One region of the Rhizobium sp. SEMIA 4085 genome, then DNA from elsewhere that is predicted to be linked to it. Evidence: predicted binding sites of a transcription regulator. Region 1 holds the regulator's gene; the other holds the start of a gene.
The links. Region 1 encodes HrcA, which represses chaperone genes, less so after heat shock. Its sites were predicted from a motif close to GTTAGCACTCNCNNNNNGNGAGTGCTAAC; they were not measured.
Positions count from the first base shown of each region.

Region 2: a site for HrcA is predicted at 2,630-2,658, ahead of groES (co-chaperone GroES). Genes of this name have one in related genera too.

Region 1 covers NZ_JABEPH010000005.1:24,774-30,282, reverse strand. The annotation lists gene hemW (radical SAM family heme chaperone HemW) at 1-1,197, opposite strand, end outside; gene rdgB (RdgB/HAM1 family non-canonical purine NTP pyrophosphatase) at 1,207-1,851, opposite strand; gene C9413_RS01440 (VOC family protein) at 1,860-2,276, opposite strand; gene rph (ribonuclease PH) at 2,273-2,992, opposite strand; gene hrcA (heat-inducible transcriptional repressor HrcA) at 3,177-4,265, shown strand; gene grpE (nucleotide exchange factor GrpE) at 4,367-4,999, shown strand; gene C9413_RS01420 (nucleoside hydrolase) at 5,037-5,509, opposite strand, start outside.
Region 2 covers NZ_JABEPH010000221.1:2,067-7,575, reverse strand. The annotation lists gene C9413_RS20580 (hypothetical protein) at 204-440, opposite strand; gene groL (chaperonin GroEL) at 494-2,125, opposite strand; gene groES (co-chaperone GroES) at 2,177-2,491, opposite strand; gene C9413_RS20565 (Hsp20/alpha crystallin family protein) at 2,822-3,328, shown strand; gene C9413_RS20560 (hypothetical protein) at 3,556-3,747, shown strand; gene C9413_RS20550 (hypothetical protein) at 4,379-4,639, shown strand; gene C9413_RS20545 (ATP-binding protein) at 4,644-5,509, opposite strand, start outside.

The DNA.
Region 1 (5,509 bases):
GGCGAGATCGGCGACGACCGAATCGAGGATCAGCATGCCCGAGGGCGTGCAGCGAAGGCGGGAATTGCCGATCCGCTCGATGAAGCCGTGCTCCAGCAGAAATTCTTCACGCTTCGGATCCGGATCCCGGCCGGAAAGCTGCTGCCAGCGGGCAAGATCGACGCCTTCCTTCAGCCGCAGCCCCATGAGGAGCAATTCGTCCGCCTGCTCGTCATAGCCGAGCCGTTCCTGCTCCACAATGCCATGCCCGTCGCGCTCGACAAGCTCGAGCCAGGTCTCCGGCTTGCGCTCGGTCGCGGTTGCGATCTTCTCAGGCCCTCGCGTCAGGCGGCCGTGTGCGCCGGGGCCGATCCCGGCATAGTCGCCGTAGCGCCAGTAGGTGAGGTTATGGCGGCTCTCGGCGCCGGGCCGGGCATGGTTGGAAACCTCATAGGCCGGCATGCCCTCACGCGCCATGATCTCCTGAGTCGCCTCGTAGAGGATCGCCGATTGGTCGCCATCCGGCACGATCAGTTTTCCGGCCTTGTGCAGGCCGTAGAACGGCGTGCCCTCCTCGATCGTCAGCTGGTAGAGCGAAAGGTGATCGACCGCATATGAGATCGCTTCCTTCAGCTCCTTCTCCCATTCCCCGACGGTCTGGCCGGGGCGGGCATAGATCAGGTCGAAAGACATGCGCGGGAAGATGTCGCGCGCCAGCTTGATGGCTTTCAGTGCATCGGCCACGTCATGCAGGCGGCCGAGGAATCTCAGATCCCGGTCATTCAGCGCCTGAACGCCGAGCGACACGCGATTGACGCCTGCGGCGCGATAGCCGCGGAAGCGCTCGGCCTCCACGCTCGAAGGATTGGCCTCCATCGTGATCTCGATGCCGTTCGGCACATGCCAGTGCTTGGATATACCGTCGAGAATGGCCGAAACCGTTGCTGGATGCATGAGCGACGGCGTGCCGCCGCCAAGGAAAATGCTCGTCACCGTCTTCGGTCCGCTCATCCGGCGAACGGCAGCCATCTCCTTCAGGAACGCAGCGGCGAACCGCTCCTGGTCGACCGGCTGATGACGGACATGGCTGTTGAAGTCGCAATAGGGGCACTTCGCCGCGCAGAAGGGCCAATGCACATAGACGCCGAAACCGGGCTCGCCGGTATCGGGCAGAAGCATCGCATCGCGCGTCAAGCTTGGTGTATCGAGAATCTCCACGAACCGACCCTACGCTTCCAGGCAGGTTTCGACAAAGCGTTTGAATGCGCGCGCCCGATGCGACAGGGCTTGCGGCTTGCCAATGTTCCAGCCGTGCTTTTCCTCGGCACTCATCTCGCCGAAGGTGATGTCGTAACCTTCCGGTTGGAAGACCGGATCGTAACCGAAACCCTGGGTGCCGCGCGGCGGCCAGACGACGGTACCTTCCACCTCGCCGCGAAAAAGCTCCGTATGCCCGTCTGGCCAGGCGAGGCAGAGCACGCTGACGAAGCGCGCGCGCCGTTGTTCCGGCTTGGTGGCTCCGGCTTTGTCCAGCGCCTGTTGCACCTTTTCCATCCCGATCGCAAAGTCGCGCGTGCCGTCTGCGGTCTCGGCCCAGTTGGCCGTATAGACACCCGGATCGCCACCGAGCGCATCGATCACCAATCCCGAATCGTCGGAAAGCGCCGGCATCCCTGCTGCTTTGGCAGAGGCGAGAGCCTTGATCGTCGCGTTTTCCTCGAAGGTTGTGCCCGTTTCGTCAGGCTCGATGAAGTTGAGGTCCGCTGCCGATTTGGCGGTAAAGCCGAGCGGTCCGATCAGTTCCTGGATCTCGCGGATCTTGCCGGCGTTGTGGCTGGCGACGACGATCGTCTTCGTTTCAAGCGTGCGCATGGTCGGTCCTATTCAATGCCCCAGATTCTGGCTTCGGCGCATTCGAGGCTGTTTCCCGCGGGATCGCGGAAATAGATCGAGCGGCCGCCGTTCGGCCAGTGGACTTCGGATTCGATTTCGATGCCCGCGGCTTTGAGCTTCACCGCCATGGCATCGATGTTCTTACCAGACACCCGGAAACATGCGTGGCCCTGACCTTTCGTGCCGTGGGGCGGTACCTGCAGGGCATCGGCCGCTGGCGGTTTCACCGTTTCATCGGGGTTGAAGATCAACAGCACGCCTTGCCCGCAGCGGAAGAATACATGCCGGTTTGCGGCGCGCGTGATCTTGGCAAGGCCGAGCACGCCTTCGTAGAAGGCCTCGGCCTTGTCGAGATCCTTCGCATAAAGCGCGGTCTCCAGCATGCCTTCCAGCAGGGCAGTCATCCGGCGATGGCCTGTTTCTGCATGTCGACGAGCTCCACGATGCCGGTTTTCGCCAGTGTCATCAGCGCCGCAAATTCCCCGTCCGTGAACGGCGTGCCTTCGGCGGTTCCCTGAATTTCAACGATGCCGCCGGCACCCGTCATGACGAAATTCGCATCGGTTTCGGCCGAGGAATCTTCGAGATAATCGAGGTCGATCACCGGCTGGCTGGCGAAGATGCCGCAGGAAATCGCAGCGACATGATCCTTGAGCACGCGCTCGACCTTGATCATGTTGCGGGTTTCCATCCACTTCAGGCAGTCGTAGAGCGCAATCCAGGCTCCCGTAATGGAGGCCGTGCGCGTACCGCCGTCAGCCTGAATGACGTCGCAGTCGAGCGTGATCTGGCGCTCGCCCAGTTCCTTGAGATCGACGACGGCACGAAGGGAGCGGCCGATCAGGCGCTGGATTTCCTGTGTGCGCCCGCCCTGCTTGCCGGCCGCGGCCTCGCGTTTCATGCGCTCGCCGGTTGCCCGCGGCAGCATGCCATATTCGGCCGTGACCCAGCCCTTTCCAGTATTGCGCAGCCAAGGTGGCGTCTTGTCTTCCAGGCTTGCGGTACAGAGCACATGCGTATCGCCGAATTTGACGAGGCAGGAACCTTCCGCATGCTTTGAAAAATTGCGCTCGAAAGTGACTTTGCGCATCTGGTCGGTTTTTCTGCCTGAAGGCCGCATTGTGATCTCCTGAAGCACGACGCCGAAAACCGTAAAGCGGTTCTCGCAAAACATCATGCATGCTTGAATGGTGTCGACCGCTTCTACGATTGGCCGCAGCCATTTGCAAATTCCCTTTTGCTACGAGGGCGAGAACGGCTATATTTTAGGGATCGTCATCAGCAGCGCAGGTCTAAGGAAGGTCATGGGGTTCAGGTCGACGTCGGTTTCGGATGCCGTTGCTGCGCTGGATGAACGCTCCAAGGAAATCTTCCGCCGCATCGTTGAAGGCTATCTGGAAAGTGGCGAGCCGCTCGGCTCGCGCAATCTCTCCCGCATCCTGCCCATGTCGCTATCGCCCGCGTCGGTGCGCAACGTGATGAGCGACCTGGAGGAGTTGGGCCTGATCTACTCGCCGCATGTCAGCGCCGGACGCCTGCCGACGCAGGGCGGCCTTCGCTTCTTCGTCGATGCCTTCATGCAGGTCGGCGACCTTTCCGCCGAGGACCGTGCGAATATCGACCGCCAGGTCCGCCCCGAAAGCCGCGACAATCCGGTTGAATCGATGATGAACGAGGCAAGCCGGATGCTGTCGGGCATTTCGCGCGGCGCAGGGCTTGTCATCACCTCAAAGAGCGATCCGGTTCTCAGACACGTCGAATTCATCCGCCTGGAGCCCACCAAGGCGTTGGCAGTGCTCGTCGGCGATCACGATCAGGTCGAAAACCGCATTATCGAATTGCCGGCAGGTGTTACGTCGTCGCAGCTGACGGAGGCCGCGAATTTCCTCAATGCCCATATGTCTGGCCAGACATTGCCGGAATTGCGCAAGCAGCTCAGTCGCCTGAAGGAGAACGTCCGCCACGAGCTCGACGCGTTGTCCCGGGATCTCGTCGAGCGCGGTATCGCGGTGTGGTCTGGCGATGCGGACGAAGGCAAGCCGCCGCAGCTTATTATTCGAGGCCGATCCAATCTGCTCGATGGCCTGGCAGGCGCGGAAGACCTCGATCGTCTCCGCATGCTCTTCGACGATCTCGAAAAGAAGGACAGCCTGATCGAGCTGCTGAACCTTGCCGAAACCGGTCCGGGCGTGCGCATCTTCATCGGTTCTGAGAACAAGCTCTTTTCGCTTTCCGGCTCCTCGCTGATTGTTGCGCCCTATCGCGACGATGACGACCGCATTGTCGGCGCCGTCGGCGTCATCGGCCCGACACGGCTCAATTATTCACGCATTGTGCCGATGGTGGATTACACCGCCCAGCTGATCTCCCGGCTTGCGCGCGGCACGCTGTAAAAAACCCGGAATTTTTTCTTCTTTGTCACGCAGACTTGATTTTTTGCGGTCAAAGCTCGATATCGGGCGCATCCCAAGAGAACCCATTACCGGAGACCGTCATGACTGACGAAACGACGAAAAACGGATCTGACGCTGCCGCGGCTGAAGCCGCAGACGACGTTGCCGCAAACGTCGAGAACGAAACCACGGTGGAAGCGCCGCGCCAACCGGATCCGCTTGAAGTGCTCAAGGCTGAAAATTCCGAGCTGCGCGACCGCTATCTGCGCCTTGCCGCCGAAATGGACAATCTGCGCCGCCGCACGGAGCGCGACGTGAAGGATGCAAAGTCCTACTCGGTCGCGGGCTTTGCGCGCGATATGCTTGCCGTTTCGGACAATCTGCGCCGCGCGCTCGATGCCATCCCCGCCGAGGCGAAGGAAGCGGGCGAGACAGGCCTCAACACGTTGATCGAAGGTGTCGAGATGACGGAGCGCTCCATGCTCTCGGCGCTGGAGCGCCACGGCGTCCGCAAGTTGGATCCGATCGGCCAGAAGTTCGATCCGAACTTCCACCAGGCGATGTTCGAGGTTCCCAATGCCGAAGTGGCGAATAACACGGTCGTCCAGGTCGTTCAGGCAGGCTTCACGATCGGCGAGCGTGTTCTTCGTCCCGCAATGGTCGGCGTGGCCAAAGGCGGCCCGAAGGCAGCAGATGCAGACCTCAACACAGCGTTCACCGAAAAGGACGCCTGATCTTCTTTTCAGGCGCCTTTCATAATCAGTCCGAAAATCAGATGCGGGCGAAGCGCTCGATCATGAGATCGAAGAAGCCGTCCGCATCCACATAGCGCATCACCTTGGCATTGCGCTTGCGGTCGGTCACATGCCACCAGTCGACCACCGTCATGCCAACGGTCAGCTCCGACTTCACCTCGATCTCGACATTGCAGTCACGGCCCTTGAAGAGTTCGGGCTTCAGTAGGTAGGCGACGACCGCCGGATCGTGCAGAGGCCCACCGTCCGAACCATACTTCTCGACATCGAAGCGCTCGAAGAATTCCAGCATTTCGACCATTGCTTTGGCCGGTGCCGTGCCGAGATCGGCCATGCGTTTGACGCGATCCTTCCGTGTCAGCAACTGATGTGTCACGTCGAGCGGCATCATCACGATCGCTATGCCGGAACGAAAAACGATGTCGGCTGCTTCCGGATCGACATAGATGTTGAATTCGGCGGCGGGCGTTATGTTGCCGCCCTCGAAGA
Region 2 (5,509 bases), on a different contig from region 1:
AGATTCATGGAACCTCCTCAAAAACGGGGCGAAAAATTCAGATCATCTGCAAGCGGCAGCGGACATAAAGTGCCGCAAGGATTTCATCGGCGCGTCGCCGACAGACCGTCTGCTCGTGCTATTGAACTTTTGTCTTCCAGTCCGACTGTTTGCCCGTTTGTGGATTCCAAACGGGCATGACCAGTCCCGGCCATCCATTCATTCTACTTTTCGCGCGGCGCGATAAGGCCGCGAGCCGCTTCTACCATGACCTTCAGATGGTCTGGGCTGCGCACGCCCTGGCGATAGAGTTCGATCGTTATGGCAGCAATGCGCTCCGCTTCTTCGGAATCCTTGGCTACCTTGGCGTCCGATCGAACCTCGTCGAATACGCATTGGCACATCTCAAGGTCACGGGTATCGAGCGGCACGTCCGATCTGTTTATGATCGTCTGAACCATCTTGACCTCCATTCCGTACGGCCCGCCCGTTGCCAGGCGGGCCGCATGTCAAGCTAGAAGTCCATGCCGGCTCCGGGGGGCATGGCAGGGGCGGCGGCTTCCTTCTTGGGTTTTTCCGCCACCATCGCTTCGGTCGTCACCAGCAGGCCGGCAACGGAGGCAGCATCTTGAAGCGCTGTTCGCACGACCTTGACCGGGTCGATCACGCCCATCTGATAGAGATCGCCATATTCATTGGTCTGAGCATTCCAGCCGTAGGAGAATTCGGCTTTTTCTCGCAGCTTGCCGACGACGATCGACCCTTCCGCCCCGGCATTCTCGGCGATCTGGCGCACCGGGGATTCGATTGCGCGCCGGACGATCTCGACGCCGACACGCTGGTCAGAATTGGCCGCGCTGAGGTTGTCAAGCGCCTTGACGGCGCGCAGCAGTGCCACACCGCCGCCTGGCAGGATGCCTTCCTCGACTGCCGCACGGGTCGCATGCAGCGCATCGTCGACGCGGTCCTTCTTTTCCTTCACTTCGACTTCCGTCGAGCCGCCGACGCGGATGACGGCAACGCCGCCTGCGAGCTTGGCAAGGCGTTCCTGCAGCTTCTCGCGATCGTAGTCGGAGGTGGTTTCTTCGATCTGCGCCTTGATCTGCGCAACGCGGCCTTCGATGTCGGACTTGGCGCCGGCGCCGTCGATGATCGTGGTGTTTTCCTTCTCGACAACGATTTTCTTCGCATGGCCAAGCATGTCGAGGGTGACGGACTCGAGCTTGATGCCGAGGTCTTCGGAGATGACCGTACCACCGGTCAGGATCGCGATGTCTTCGAGCATGGCCTTGCGGCGGTCGCCGAAGCCCGGAGCCTTGACGGCAGCAATCTTCAGCCCGCCGCGCAGCTTGTTGACGACGAGCGTTGCAAGCGCTTCGCCTTCGACGTCTTCAGCGATGATGAGCAGCGGCTTGCCCGATTGTACGACGGCTTCGAGAACCGGAAGCATCGACTGCAGGTTGGAGAGCTTCTTCTCATGGATGAGAACATAAGGATCCTCAAGCTCGACCCGCATCTTGTCCTGATTGGTCACGAAGTACGGGCTGAGATAGCCGCGGTCGAACTGCATGCCTTCGACGACTTCGAGTTCGGTTTCGGCGGTCTTGGCTTCTTCGACAGTGATGACGCCTTCATTGCCGACCTTCTGCATGGCTTCAGCAAGGAAACTGCCGATTTCGGCATCCCCGTTGGCGGAGATCGAGCCGACCTGGGCGATTTCGGCATTATTGGAGATTTTGCGGGCGTTGTTCTTCAGTTCCTTGACGACGGCATCGACGGCAAGATCGATACCGCGCTTCAGGTCCATCGGGTTCATGCCGGCAGCAACGGCCTTGGCGCCTTCGCGAACGATCGCCTGGGCAAGAACGGTTGCTGTCGTCGTGCCATCGCCGGCAACGTCGCTGGTCTTGGACGCGACTTCGCGCAGCATCTGCGCGCCCATGTTTTCGAACTTGTCCTCAAGTTCGATTTCCTTGGCGACCGAAACACCGTCCTTGGTGATGCGTGGCGCGCCGAAGGACTTGTCGATCACGACGTTACGGCCCTTCGGGCCGAGCGTCACCTTCACCGCGTTGGCAAGCACGTCGACCCCGCGCAGCAAACGGTCACGCGCGTCGCTGTGGAATTTGACTTCTTTAGCAGCCATGTCTTCACTCCTCCATTGGGTAGTCGGCTGACGTTAGCTGAAAGGCGCGCCTCAAGCGGCCTTCTTGCCGGCCACCGGAACCTCGATGATGCCCATTACGTCGCTTTCCTTCATGATCAGCAGGTCTTCGCCGTTAATCTTGATCTCGGTGCCGGACCATTTACCGAACAGGATCCGGTCGCCCGCCTTGACGTCGAGGGGCTGGATCTGGCCGGCGTCGTTGCGCGCGCCGGGGCCGACGGCGATGACTTCGCCTTCCTGCGGTTTTTCCTTGGCGGTGTCGGGAATGATGATGCCGCCTTTGGTCCTTTCTTCAGACTCAACACGGCGGACGAGAATGCGATCATGAAGCGGTCGGAACGTCATGTCTTCCTCCATGGACGATGATGATCACTTATCACGCTCCCGGACCAGGCGACCAATCCGGGCTACCGAGCTGCTGACCGCTCGGCGGAAAAAATCTGCTACCGATTTTTTCGAATTTCAAGGGGCCGACGGCAAAAAATTAGCACTCTTATCAGGAGAGTGCTAACGGCGCGGAACGGAAGCTTCGCCATCGGCGTTTAATCTCTGATGCGGCGCAGGCAGTTCTGTGCAGTGTCAAGCGTATTCCGAAGAGTGACTTGTCGCCTGATACCCGAAAGGCAAAGGCGAGTGCGCCGGATGAGCTGGCGCGTTGAAAACATGGAGGCTTAGATGAGCGTTCGTGATCTTATTCCCTGGGGCCGCAGCAACAGTCCGGTCCCGACAGGCTATGCAGGCAGAGACCAGCATCCGTTCCTTGCGCTTCATCGCGAGATGAACAGGTTGTTCGATGATGTTTTCCGCGGCGTCGAGGGCCATTTTCCGACTGTCGGGTCCGGTTTCATGTTCGAAACGGCCTGGCCGAAGATCGAAGTCTCGGAGACGGACAAGGACATCCGTATCGTCGCCGAAATCCCAGGAATGGACGAGAAGGATATCGAACTTCTGATCGACAATGGCATCCTGACGATCCGCGGTGAAAAGCGCGCCGACAGCGAGGATAAGGACCGGCAATTCTCCGAGCGGTTCTATGGCCGCTTCGAGCGCCGCCTGTCGCTCAATAACGAGGTGCAGGAAGACAAGGTGGACGCTTCGTTCAAAAATGGCGTCTTGACGATCACCCTGCCACGCTCCGAAACGGCGCAATCGACCGCCAAGCGCATTACGATCAACAGCTAGGCTCCAAACATTGTTGCCAAAGCGCATCCGTGGCCGAGAAACTGGGCGGGACCGCTGGCAGCGGTCCCCTTCTCTTTGAACGAGCGCCAGGATGATTTGTCGGCGCCTGCGGTCGATGCCTCAGCCTCACTCCAGTAGTCCGCGAAAGAGCGACGCCATGCGCACGGGGCGTTGCTGAGTTGACTTTAACCGAAAAAGAGAACATAAAGGGAACAGATGTAACGGAGATGCTCATGACGCACGCAGAACTCGTTATACAGAATGCCATGGCTTTTGTTGCTGCATCCCGCTCGGCGCGCGAGCGCGATCTGGAACGGCGTGAAAAGCTGCTCGCGCGGATCCAGTTGATGAGACCGCCGAACCCCTATCTCGTTAAGACCCGCGGCGGTGAGCAGCTCAAACTTGACCTCGATCGCTGAGAGGCGTCTGCCATTTAGGCAGAAGAGGGTGTTGCCTGCGCCTGGCATGCTGTAGGCCTTCGTAACGACACGCATCGCGCGGCGCGTCGCAACAGCTGCGCGAAGACCTGAAGATCAGGAACATGAGAACCTCGGCCAGGGGACGGCAGAGGAACCGGGAAAGAACGTCACGAAGAAGGCCGAACTCAATCACTCAATCCTCACGGCGGCGTGGTTCCGCTTCGATCTCCCCGGCTGGAAATCCTACTTCCAACTGGCACAGACACCGCAAATATTCAAAAACCTGGACTCGTGGATACGCCACCGCCTTCGGGCCATCCAGCTCAAGCAATGGGGCAAAGGAACCACGGTCTATAGCCGTCTCCGCAGCCTCGGAGCTCACCATGAGTGGGCGGCACTCATAGCCGGAGGCCGGGACATTGTGGAGGCACAGCGAAGCTGGGCTGAGCCGGGTCCTGACGGTTGGACACTTCGACGCCCTCGGCTTCCCCCGACTTGCATGACCACAACTTCTCGAACCGCCCGGTGCGGACCCGCATGCCGGGTGGTGTGGCAGGGGTACGGCTTAATCGCCGTCCCCTATGCCGATGAATGCGAACGAAAACCATCGGCCGGCCGGCCAGGAGATGTCATGAACAATTTTCTCGCAAAGACGCTTGCTTCCATCAATGCCCTTATTGCAATCGTCATTTTGGCCTTCTTCACGCTGTCCGGCGCAACCGCCGCCTCGGCTCAAGGCGGGTCCGGAATGTTCGTGATCGGAGCGATTTTTGGCGCGATCGCCGGCATCGTGGTCGCCGCCCTGGTCTGCGGAACGATCGCCTTTTTGACGCTGATAGAGCGCCACCTGAGTGTCATTGCCGCTGCAGCCAGGCAATCTGAGGGGCAATGAGGCCTCAATCCTTATTATGGAGGCTCCTGAGCGGCTTCTTGAGAATGCTCTCGCGGAGCGACATGCCGGGTTCGCGGTGCGGGCTGGCAGCCGGGTCTTGAGAGAACACCGGCCGCTGGGACGTTGTCTCTTCGCGGCGCATCTCTCGCCGGAGAGCTTCCAGGCGGCTATCCAAAGATGTCTGCGGCGGTGCGGTTTGTGGCTCGCGCGGCGCATGGCTGCGCGGCAGCATGTCCGGCCTGTAGGAATCGGTCGGCGCCAGCGGCGGCGCAGAGACGGACGCCGGATAGGAAGCATCCTCCGACGGCTCTTCGTCGTCGAACAGCATGTCGCTCTGCGCGGCACTGTAGCTTTGCTGGAAAGAGGAAATATCCGGACCGCCGCTGACGGCGCGCATGCGCGTCACGATCTTGCGCAGATCGACCGTATCGGGATCCTCGTCGGAATGCTTGGCGGTCGCCCCGTTCGCCTTCGGCAGCAAATGCTGCTCGACGCGCGAAAAGCGCATGCGCATCGGCACGCTGATCGCTTCGCCGAAGGCGATCGCTTCGCCGTTGCCGATCGAGGAAATGAAGCTCGTCGTCGAAATCGACGAATTCGGGATTGCCGATCTTATGATGTCCTGGTCGCGATCGTTGGCAAGGCGCATGGCAAACAGCGTTGAGCACTGTGAGAGGATCGTCTGGTCGAGTTCGCCGGGGCGCTGCGTGATGATGCCGAGCGAGACGCCGTACTTGCGGCCTTCCTTGGCGATGCGGGCGATGGCCTGGCGCGTCGGGATGAAGCCGAGGTTCGGATCGGCCGGAACATAGCGGTGCGCTTCTTCGCAGACGACGAGCATATGGACAGCGCCGTCACTCCAGAGCCCGA